2 regions of the Methylobacterium sp. M6A4_1b genome follow, and region 1 is predicted to be linked to the other one. Evidence: predicted binding sites of a transcription regulator. Region 1 holds the regulator's gene; the other holds the start of a gene.

Region 1 (4,981 bases):
GCGGCCGTCGGGTCCGCGCGCGATCAGCCCCTCGGCGACGAGGTCGTCGATCCGATCGGCATCCAGGGCGCGCCCCTTGAGGGCGGCGTAGCGCCCCGGATCGATGCCCTCGCGCAGGCGCAGGCCCATCATCAGGAACTCGTCGCCCTGGTCGGAGGGCGCGAGGGCCTCGGTCTCGACGATGCCGTGGCCTTGGGCCTCCACCTTGGCGAGCCAGGCTTCCGGGGTCCGCTCGGTGACGGTGCCGATCCGGCCCGCTTCCCCGAGGAGGCGGCCATGGGCGCCGGGGCCGATGCCCGCATATTCGCCGTAGCGCCAGTACAGCAGGTTGTGGCGCGATTCCGCGCCCGGCCGGGCGTGATTGGAGATCTCGTAGGCCGGCAGACCGGCCCGGTCGCAGACCTCCTGCGTCACGTCGTAGAGGGCGCGCGCGGAATCGTCGTCGGGCGGGACCAGCTTGCCGGCGGCGGCGAGGCCGTAGAACGGTGTGCCCGGCTCGATGGTGAGCTGGTAGAGCGACAGGTGCTCCGCCGCCCGGGCGATGGCGCCCTCGAGCTCGGCCCGCCAGGCGGCCGGGCTCTGGTCGGGGCGCGCATAGATCAGGTCGAAGGAGTAGCGCTCGAAATGCGCCGCGGCGACGCGCACCGCCGCCATGGCTTCCGCCGCGCTGTGCAGGCGTCCGAGCCGTTTGAGCGAGACGTCGTCCATGGCCTGGACGCCGAGGGAGACGCGGTTGACGCCGGCGGCCCGGTAGCCGCGGAAGCGCGTCGCCTCGACGCTCGTCGGGTTGGCCTCCAGCGTGACCTCGACACCCGGCGCCACGGTCCAGGCGCCCCCGATGGCGTCGAGCAGCCCCGCGACCGTGGCGGGCTGCATCAGGGAAGGCGTGCCGCCGCCGAGGAACACGCTGGACACGGTCCGGCCGGGCGTGTGCGCCGCCACATGGGCGATCTCGGCCCGGAAGGCCTGCAGGAAGCGCCCCTCGTCCACGGGCGCGTGGCGCACGTGGCTGTTGAAGTCGCAATAGGGGCACTTCGAGGCGCAGAAGGGCCAGTGCACGTAGACCCCGAAGCCCGCGTCGCGGGTCGGGTGGTCCGGGCCTGTCGGTTCGGTCATGGGGCGCACGTCATGGGGCGGATGTGCGCGCGGGACCGCGCTTTGGCAATCCCGGCGCCGGTCTCAAGGGCGCCGCAGGCAGGTCTGCGCCAGGAGCACGAAGGCGCGGGCGCGGTGCGAGAGGGCGTTGCCGGTCTGCCAGTCGACCCCGTGCTTCTCCTCCGAGGAGATCTCGCCGAAGGTGCGGTCGTAGCCGTCGGGCAGGAACATCGGATCGTAGCCGAAGCCGCTCGCCCCGCGCGGCGGCACCAGTTCGCCGAAGACCCGGCCCTCGAAGGTCTCGGTGTGGCCGTCCGGCCAGGCGATCACCAGGGCGGAGACGAAATGCGCCCGCCGGGTCGTGGCGCCGCGCTTGTCGAGCTCCGTGGCGATGCGGGCCATGGCGCCGGAAAAGTCCTTGGACGGACCGGCCCAGCGCGCCGAGAACAGCCCCGGCGCCCCGTCCAGCGCGTTGACGCAGAGCCCGGAATCGTCGGCGAAGGCCGGCAGGCCGGAGGCCGTCGCGGCGGCGAGCGCCTTGATGGCGGCGTTCTCGGCGAACATCGTGCCGGTCTCGTCGGGCTCGGGCAGCCCGAGTTCGCCCGCCGAGACCGCGTCGACGCCGAATGGCGCCAGCAGTTCGCGCATCTCCACGAGCTTGCCGGCATTGTGGGTCGCGATGACGACGCGGCCGGTGAGGATGCGATGCCCGCTCATGCGGAGGCTCCCGGTGCCACGGCCTGCTTCTGGAGGGCGACCAGGGACTGGGTGCCGCCCTTGGCGAGCCGCAGCAGCTCGAACAGCTCCTCCTCGGAGAAGGGCTTGCCCTCGGCGGTGCCCTGCACCTCGACGAGGCCGCCGGTGCCCGTGATGACGAAGTTGGCGTCCGTCTCGGCCCCGGAATCCTCGGCGTAGTCCAGGTCGAGGACGGGCTTGCCCTTGTAGATGCCGCAGGAGACCGCGGCCACGTGGTCGCGCAGGGGGTCGACCGAGATGATCGAGCGGCCGCGCATCCAGGTGAAGCAATCGTGCAGGGCGACCCAGGCCCCGGTGATCGCGGCGGTGCGGGTGCCGCCATCGGCCTGGATCACGTCGCAATCGACGGTGATCTGGCGCTCGCCGATGGCCGGCAGATTGGTGACGGCGCGGAGGGACCGGCCGATCAGGCGCTGGATCTCCTGGGTCCGGCCGGACGGCTTGCCGGAATTCACCTCGCGCCGGGTGCGCTCGTGGGTGGCGCGGGGCAGCATGGCGTATTCGGCCGTGACCCAGCCCTTGCCCGAGCCGCGCAGCCAGCCGGGGCCGCGCTCCTCCAGGGTGGCCGTGCAGAGCACCTTGGTGTCGCCGAAGCTGACGAGGCAGGAACCCTCGGCGTGGCGGGAGACGGCGCGCTCCAGGGTGACGTTGCGCAGTTCGTCGGTCGCGCGCTTCGAGGGCCGCATGCCGCTCTCCTTCCGGATGTGATGGAGAGCGGCTTTACGGTTTGGGGGATCGCCCGGCAAGAGTCGGCCCGACGAGGCGAGGGTCGCCCCGACAAGGCAGGCCTGGCGGCTGGGGAGCCGGCCCGGGCTTCCGATCAGTAGCGGTAGCGGCGATGACCGTAGTGGTGGCCGTGGTGCCGGCCGTGATGGTGGCCGAAGTGGCGGTGGTGACGATGGCCGAAGTGGCGGCCATGGTGGTGATGGTGGCGGTAGCCGCGGCCGTGGTGACGCATGTGGCCGCCATATTGCACGTCGGTGATGGCGGCGGCGGAGCCGGCGACCTCGGTCGAGACGATGCCGGGGGCGGCCTGAGCGCCCTGCGGCGCCCCGAAGAGCATCGCACCGACCATCGCCAGGACGATGGCAAGGGACTTGATCAGACCGGATCGGGCGGTGGGTCTCATGGGATGGTCACTCCTCTGTGCGATACGGCAAGGTGGATATCGGAAAGGTCCCGTCGCCGTCGGCCCGGCCTCGCGGCCCGCCTTCGACGATGGGCTAGGGCAACGCACGAACCGCGCGGAACGCCTCACACGGCCAAGCTGTTTCTTCCGGGCCGCGTGATGTCCCCCGGGGAGTGACCGCGGGAAGCATTGTGTAAAGCACTGGAGATCGTCACACTCTCCGCCTCAGGAATGGATCGTGACAGAGCCCGCCCGCCCCTTCTCGACATCGCAGCAGATGCAGGTGCTCAGTGCGCTGAACGAGCGTTCGCGCGAGATCTTCCGGCAGATCGTCGAGAGCTATCTGACGACCGGTGAGCCCGTCGGCTCGCGCAACCTCGCCCGCATCCTGCCGATGGCGCTGTCGCCGGCCTCGATCCGCAACGTCATGGCGGACCTGGAGCATTCCGGTCTCATCTTCGCGCCGCACGCCTCCGCGGGGCGCCTGCCCACGGAGCAGGGCCTGCGCTTCTTCGTCGATGCCATGCTCGAACTCGGCGATGTCGGCCGTGAGGAGCAGGAGCGGATCGAGGCGCAGATGCGCGCGGCCGCCTCGGGCCACACCTTCGATTCCGCCCTCGCCGAGGCCTCGATGCTGCTCTCGGGCATCTCCCGCGGCGCCGGCGTGGTCCTGACCACCAAGACCAACGTCCATCTCAAGCACATCGAGTTCGTGCGCCTCGATCCGACGCGGGCCCTGGTCGTGCTCGTCTCCGACGACGGCTCGGTGGAGAACCGCCTCCTCGACCTGCCGCCGGGCCTGCCGGCCAGCGCTCTCCAGGAGGCCTCGAACTACCTGAACGCCCGGCTGCAGGGCCGGACCCTCGGAACGTTGCGGGCGGAGATCGAATCGGGCCGGCAGGCGATGAAGCGCGAGCTCGACGTCATCACCGAGCGCCTGGTCGATGCCGGCCTCGCGGTGAGCGTTGGCCCCTCGGATGCGCGCCAGCTCATCGTGCGCGGTCAGGCCAACCTCCTCGACGACCTGCGCGCGGCCGAGGACCTCGAGCGCATCCGCCTGCTGTTCAACGACCTCGAGACCCAGAAGGACGTGATCGAACTCCTGTCGCGGGCCGAGGGCGGCGAGGGGGTGCGGATCTTCATCGGCTCGGAGAACAAGCTGTTCTCCCTCTCAGGCTCGTCGATGATCGCGGCGCCCTTCCGCGACGGCTCGCAGAAGATCGTCGGCGTGGTGGGCGTCATCGGGCCGACGCGCCTGAACTACGCGCGCATCGTGCCGATGGTCGACTACACCGCCCGGGTGGTCTCCGGCCTCCTCGACCGCAAGCGCTGAGCGGACGCGCGAAGGGGCGGAGCCGAAGCCCCGCCCCCATGAGTTTCCGAACCGGTCGGGTCAGCCGCGGATCACGTCGACGATCTCGTAGGTGTCGGGATCGACGATGACGATGTCGTCGTCCACCAGCACGTAGCGGTAATCCTCGTATTCCGGCGCGATCCGGACGATGTCCGGCGGCAGGTCGTAGAGGGTGTAGCTGCGGGCGATGGCCGTGCCGACGGTGAGCGCGAAGGCGCCGGCCGCGAGGCGCGGGATCCCGCGGCGGAACACGCTCTGGCGGAACTCCGTCCGCTGCGGCGCACCGAGGCGGCCATAGGCGCCCCGGACCGCACCGCGGTCGCCACGACCGCCTCGGCCCTCGCGATCGGCCCGGCCGTCGCGGCCCCCGCGGTCATCCCGGTCCCCGCGAGCGCCCTTGCCATCGCGGTCCGCCTTGCCATCACGGTCCGCCTTGCCATCACGGTCCGCCTTGCCGTCGCGATCACCCCGCGCCGCGGGTCCGCCGTCCTCGCGGCCACCGCGTTCGCCGGCCGCCGGACCGGACCGGCCGTCCTGGCGACCCGCGCCGCCCTCGGTGCCACGGGCACCGGCTCCGCCGGCCTCGCCGCGCTGTGCGCCGCCGGCCGGACCGGCTCCGGACTCCGCGCCACCGCGCATCCCGGCAC
Region 2 (4,981 bases), on a different contig from region 1:
ACCATGCGTCGGCCACGGGGGAGCGGCCGGCTGATCGCCGTCGCGAACATGAAGGGCGGCGTGGGCAAGACGACGACGGTGGTCATGCTGGCCGAGGCTCTGGCCGCGGACGGAGCTTCGGTGCTGGTCGTCGACCTCGATCCGCAGGCCAGCGTCTCGGTCTGCCTCGCCGGGGAAACGGTGCTGGCCGAGATGATTGCCAGGGGCCGAACCCTGGAGGCTTATCTCGCCCTCAAGCTCGTGAGCCGCGAGAAGCCACTCCTGGCGCCCCGCATCCGGAATCAGATCAGCGTCACGATGCACCGCAACGAGCCTCTCGCTCTCGCGCTGCTCCCGGCCGGCCCCTACCTCCGGCTGGTCGAGCGCGAAATCATCTACAAGCTCACTGCACGAAACTTCTCGATGCGTGCCATCGATGGAAAGCTTTGGACGATCTTCGAGGACGAGTTCGTACCACTCGCAAAGCGCTACGACTACATTCTCTTCGATTGTGCGCCTGGTATCTCTCCGATGACCGAGGTCGCGATCCGAGGGGCCGATCTCGTGATCGTCACATCGATCCCGGATTACCTGTCGACCTACGGGCTCGATGCTTTCATTCAGACGGTATGGGGCAACGAGGATCGACGGCACGACTCGGTCGTACCTGCGCGTCAGCCTCACGTCCTGGTGACGCGGTTTCAGCCTCAGGTCCGCCAGCACCAGCACACGCTGGCGCGGCTCCAGGCGGAGGCGAACGCCGAGGATGCAGGGTTCCGCCTCTTCGCAACGCGCATTCCCCAAGCGGCGGCGCTTGCCGGAGCGCTCATGCCACGCCGGGATCCGCCGACGTTCTCGGGCAAATACGGCATCCATGTCTCCAACATCCTCATCCCGCTGGTCGCGGAAGTGAAAGGGGGCTTCGATGGCGCTTGACGTGGATGGTTTCGTTGCCCTCGGGGCGATCGCGCGTTCACCGGAGGTCTTCCCGGACATTCGGGCTGACCTTGCAGGGACTGTCCGCGGCTTGGTGGTGAAGCAGCTCAAGTCCAAGAGCCTGACGCTCGATGGCTTGCGGCGGGTGCGCAAGTGCCTGGGTACCGAAACCTACGCGCTCATCGTCGACGGCCTCACAGAGGCCGAGGCGCGGGCGTTGATCGGACGCCTCGACAGGCATCACGCGGAGGCGAAGCTCGCCAAAGCCGACTGGCTGCGACGCCGCCTCGCCGATCTCGCCGGCGGTGCCGAGCCTGCAGTCAGAGCGAAGGCCCTTCCGCAGCGCCGGTCCGGCTCCGCTGCCGGGGCCGCGAGTATCACGCGTGCCCTCGGAAGTCCTGCCTTCGCGGCATCCTGGGACCGAAGGGATCACGATCGGACCGGGAAGGCCGCATCGCGCCCGAACACGACGAAGGCGGCACGTGGCCGGAAGAAAGGCGCCTGACACGCCTCCCGCAATTCCAACCGTTGGGCTGCCGATGGGGTGCCGCAGACGAAAAAAGGGGCCGCCTCGCGGCGACCCCCATTCCGATCCGGTGCGGTTCGGACTTCTTAGAAGTCCATGCCGCCCATGCCGCCGCCGCCCGGCATCGCCGGGGCGCCGCTGTCCTTCTTCGGAGCATCGGCGATCATGGCTTCGGTGGTGACAAGGAGGCCGGCGATGGAGGCGGCGTCCTGGAGGGCTGTGCGCACGACCTTGGCCGGGTCGACGATGCCGGCCTGGATCATGTCGACGTACTCTTCGGTCTGGGCATTGAAGCCGAAGGTGATCGAGGAAGTGTTGTCGGTGATCTTGCCGACCACGATCGAGCCTTCGACGCCGGAATTGGCGGCGATCTGGCGGATCGGGGCTTCGAGGGCCTTCAGCACGATCTTGATGCCGGCCTGGACGTCCGGGTTGTCGCTCTTGAGGGCGCGGACGGCTTCGCGGGCACGGAGCAGGGCGGTGCCGCCGCCGGGGACGATACCCTCTTCCACCGCAGCGCGGGTGGCGTTGAGCGCGTCGTCGACGCGGTCCTTCTTCTCCTTGACCTCGACCTCGGTCGCGCCGCCGACGCGGATGACCGCGACGCCGCCGGCGAGCTTGGCCAAGCGCTCCTGGAGCTTCTCACGGTCGTAGTCCGAGGTGGTCTCCTCGATCTGCGCCTTGATCTGGCCGACGCGGGCCTCGATGTCCGACTTCTCGCCGAGACCGTCGATGATCGTGGTGGTCTCCTTCTCGATGCGAATGCGCTTCGCGCGGCCGAGCATCGGGAGGGTGACGTTCTCGAGCTTGATGCCGAGATCCTCGGCGATCATCTGACCCTGGGTCAGGATCGCGATGTCCTCGAGCATGGCCTTGCGGCGATCGCCGAAGCCCGGAGCCTTGACGGCCGCGACCTTGAGGCCGCCGCGCAGCTTGTTCACGACGAGCGTGGCGAGCGCCTCACCCTCGATATCCTCGGCGATGATGACGAGCGGCTTGCCGGTCTGCACCACGGCCTCGAGAACCGGCAGCATTGCCTGGAGCGACGAGAGCTTCTTCTCGTGGATGAGGATGTAGGGGTCCTCGAGCTCGGCGACCATCTTCTCCGCATTCGTGATGAAATACGGGGAGAGGTAGCCGCGGTCGAACTGCATGCCCTCGACGACGTCGAGTTCGGTCTCGGCGGTCTTGGCTTCCTCGACGGTGATGACACCCTCGTTGCCGACCTTCTGCATGGCGTGGGCGATCATCTCGCCGATTTCCGTGTCGCCATTGGCCGAGATGGTGCCGACCTGGGCGACTTCCTCGGACGAAGCGACCTTCTTGGCGCGGCTCGTGATGTCCTCGACGGCGGCCTTCGTCGCGAGGTCGATGCCGCGCTTGAGGTCCATCGGGTTCATGCCGGCGGCAACGTACTTGGCGCCTTCGCGGACGATGGCCTGGGCCAGCACGGTGGCAGTGGTGGTGCCGTCACCCGCGATGTCGTTGGTCTTCGAGGCCACTTCGCGCACCATCTGGGCGCCCATGTTCTCGAACTTGTCGGCGAGCTCGATCTCCTTGGCGACGGTGACGCCGTCCTTGGTGATGCGCGGTGCGCCGAAGGACTTCTCGATGACGACGTTGCGGCCCTTGGGGCCGAGCGTGACCTTCACCGCGTCGGCGAGGATGTCGACGCCACGGAGCATCTTCTCGCGAGCGTCGGAGGCGAAGCGGACTTCTTTCGCTGCCATGTCAGATCCTTGTCAGTGATGGGCCCCGAGGCGCCGGATGGCGCCCTCGAAGGGCTCGTGAAAGGGGGGAGAACCGAAACCGACTTAGGCGACGACGCCCATGATGTCGGATTCCTTCATGATCAGGAGGTCCTGACCGTCGATCTTGACCTCGGTGCCGGACCACTTGCCGAACAGGACACGATCGCCGGCCTTGACGTCGAGCGGGTTCACGCGGCCGGCCTCGTCACGGGCACCGGGTCCGACGGCGACGATCTCGCCCTCTTGCGGCTTCTCCTTGGCGGTATCCGGGATGATGATGCCGCCCTTGGTCTTCTCTTCGCCTTCGATGCGGCGGACGACGACACGGTCGTGCAGCGGACGGAACTTCATGAGCTGCCCTCTTGCTTCAAATTCGTGGATGGCGTTGATGCGGCGCGGCAGCGCGCTCAACCCGGGCCGTTAGCACTCGCCTCGGGTGAGTGCCAACGATGGCGCCGAGTTAGGCGCGGGCGCCGTTCGAGTCAAGACTGTCGCAGGCTCGGACGACGATCCGGCGACAGGATCATCCCCGATTCCACAAGCCGACGGAAAGTCCTTCGCGGATGATCAAGCTTCATGGTCCGCAGGGCGCGGTGGAGCCTCAGGCGCAGGCGCCGCAGGCCGCTTACCCGTCGGAAGTGGTCTGGATCGATCTGGATGATCCGAGTGCCGAGGAGGCCGAGCGGGTGGAAGCCTGTACCGGCATCCGGGTGCCATCGCGCAGGGCACTGAGCGAGGTCGAGAATTCGAGCCGGCTGCGGCGGCTGAAGACCGGCTTTTCGCTCTCGACGCCGATGGTGACCTTCGACAAGCTCGACACGCAGCTGAAGCCCTTGGGATTTGTGCTGACCCGGGACCGCCTCGTCACCGTGCGGTTCCACGAGTTGCGCGCCTTCGCGGAGGTGAAGAAGCGCATCGACACCGGCGAGGGGCCTGGCACCACCTCCACCGAGATCTTCCTCCTCCTGATGGAAGAGCTCGTCGACAGCCTCGCGGATTCCCTGGAGGATATGGGCGCCGACCTCGACGAACTCTCGACGCGGATCTTCGATTTCGACGTCCGCAGCGGTGCGCCCGCCGGAGACACAAAGCTCCGGAGCCAGACGCCGCGCCGTCGCGATCTGGCCTTGCGACGGATCTTGCGTGGCATCGGGCGGCGCGGGAAGACCCTCGGCAAGATCCGCTCGAGCCTCCTCGGTCTCGAACGGATCGTGCCATTCGTGGCCAACGAGTGCGCGCATATCCTCGGCGAGGAGCAGGTCCCGCGCTTCGAGGCTGTGCGGCGCGACATCGCTTCCCTCGACGAGTTCGAGATCCGGCTCTCGGAGAACGTCCAATTCCTCCTCGACGCGACCCTCGGCTTGATCAGCATCGAGCAGAACAACACCTTCCGCGTGCTCACCGTGGCATCAGTCGTCGGCATCCCGCCGACCCTGATCGCCTCGATGTATGGCATGAACTTCAAGCACATGCCCGAGCTGGAATGGGCCTACGGCTATCCCTACGGTCTCGGCCTCATCCTGGTGAGTGCCATCATTCCGATCGTTTTCTTCCGCATCCGGGGCTGGTTGTGACCGATTGACGGAATGTTTGCCCGCGCTCGCTAGAGCGTTGCATGGCGATGCCCCTTCAGCCGGCATTCGAGGATGACCCGTCCGCGCCATGGCCGTGATCGCTGCCTTCGTCCTCAATGCCGGCCTGAACTTCATTCTCGGCCTCCTCATCGCCAAGCTGTTGGGTCCTGCGGATTTCGGCCTGTTCGCCCTCGCGACGGCCGGCGCCATCGTGG

The links. The regulator HrcA, encoded in region 1, represses chaperone genes, less so after heat shock. The targets are predictions, from matches to a motif close to GTTAGCACTCNCNNNNNGNGAGTGCTAAC.
Region 2: groES (co-chaperone GroES) is a predicted target of HrcA. The motif match lies at 3,612-3,640, and genes of this name have one in related genera.

Annotation. Positions count from the first base shown of each region.
Region 1 is NZ_JBKEZQ010000044.1:12,409-17,389, forward strand. Features, by position in the region: gene hemW (radical SAM family heme chaperone HemW) at 1-1,116, opposite strand, end outside; gene rdgB (RdgB/HAM1 family non-canonical purine NTP pyrophosphatase) at 1,180-1,812, opposite strand; gene rph (ribonuclease PH) at 1,809-2,537, opposite strand; gene ACLBWX_RS21965 (hypothetical protein) at 2,672-2,980, opposite strand; gene hrcA (heat-inducible transcriptional repressor HrcA) at 3,258-4,313, shown strand; partial or broken gene ACLBWX_RS21975 (DUF1236 domain-containing protein) at 4,374-4,981, opposite strand, start outside.
Region 2 is NZ_JBKEZQ010000025.1:18,939-23,919, forward strand. Features, by position in the region: gene ACLBWX_RS18945 (ParA family protein) at 1-915, shown strand, start outside; gene ACLBWX_RS18950 (hypothetical protein) at 905-1,420, shown strand; gene groL (chaperonin GroEL) at 1,528-3,171, opposite strand; gene groES (co-chaperone GroES) at 3,256-3,543, opposite strand; gene ACLBWX_RS18965 (magnesium transporter CorA family protein) at 3,756-4,766, shown strand; gene ACLBWX_RS18970 (lipopolysaccharide biosynthesis protein) at 4,855-4,981, shown strand, end outside.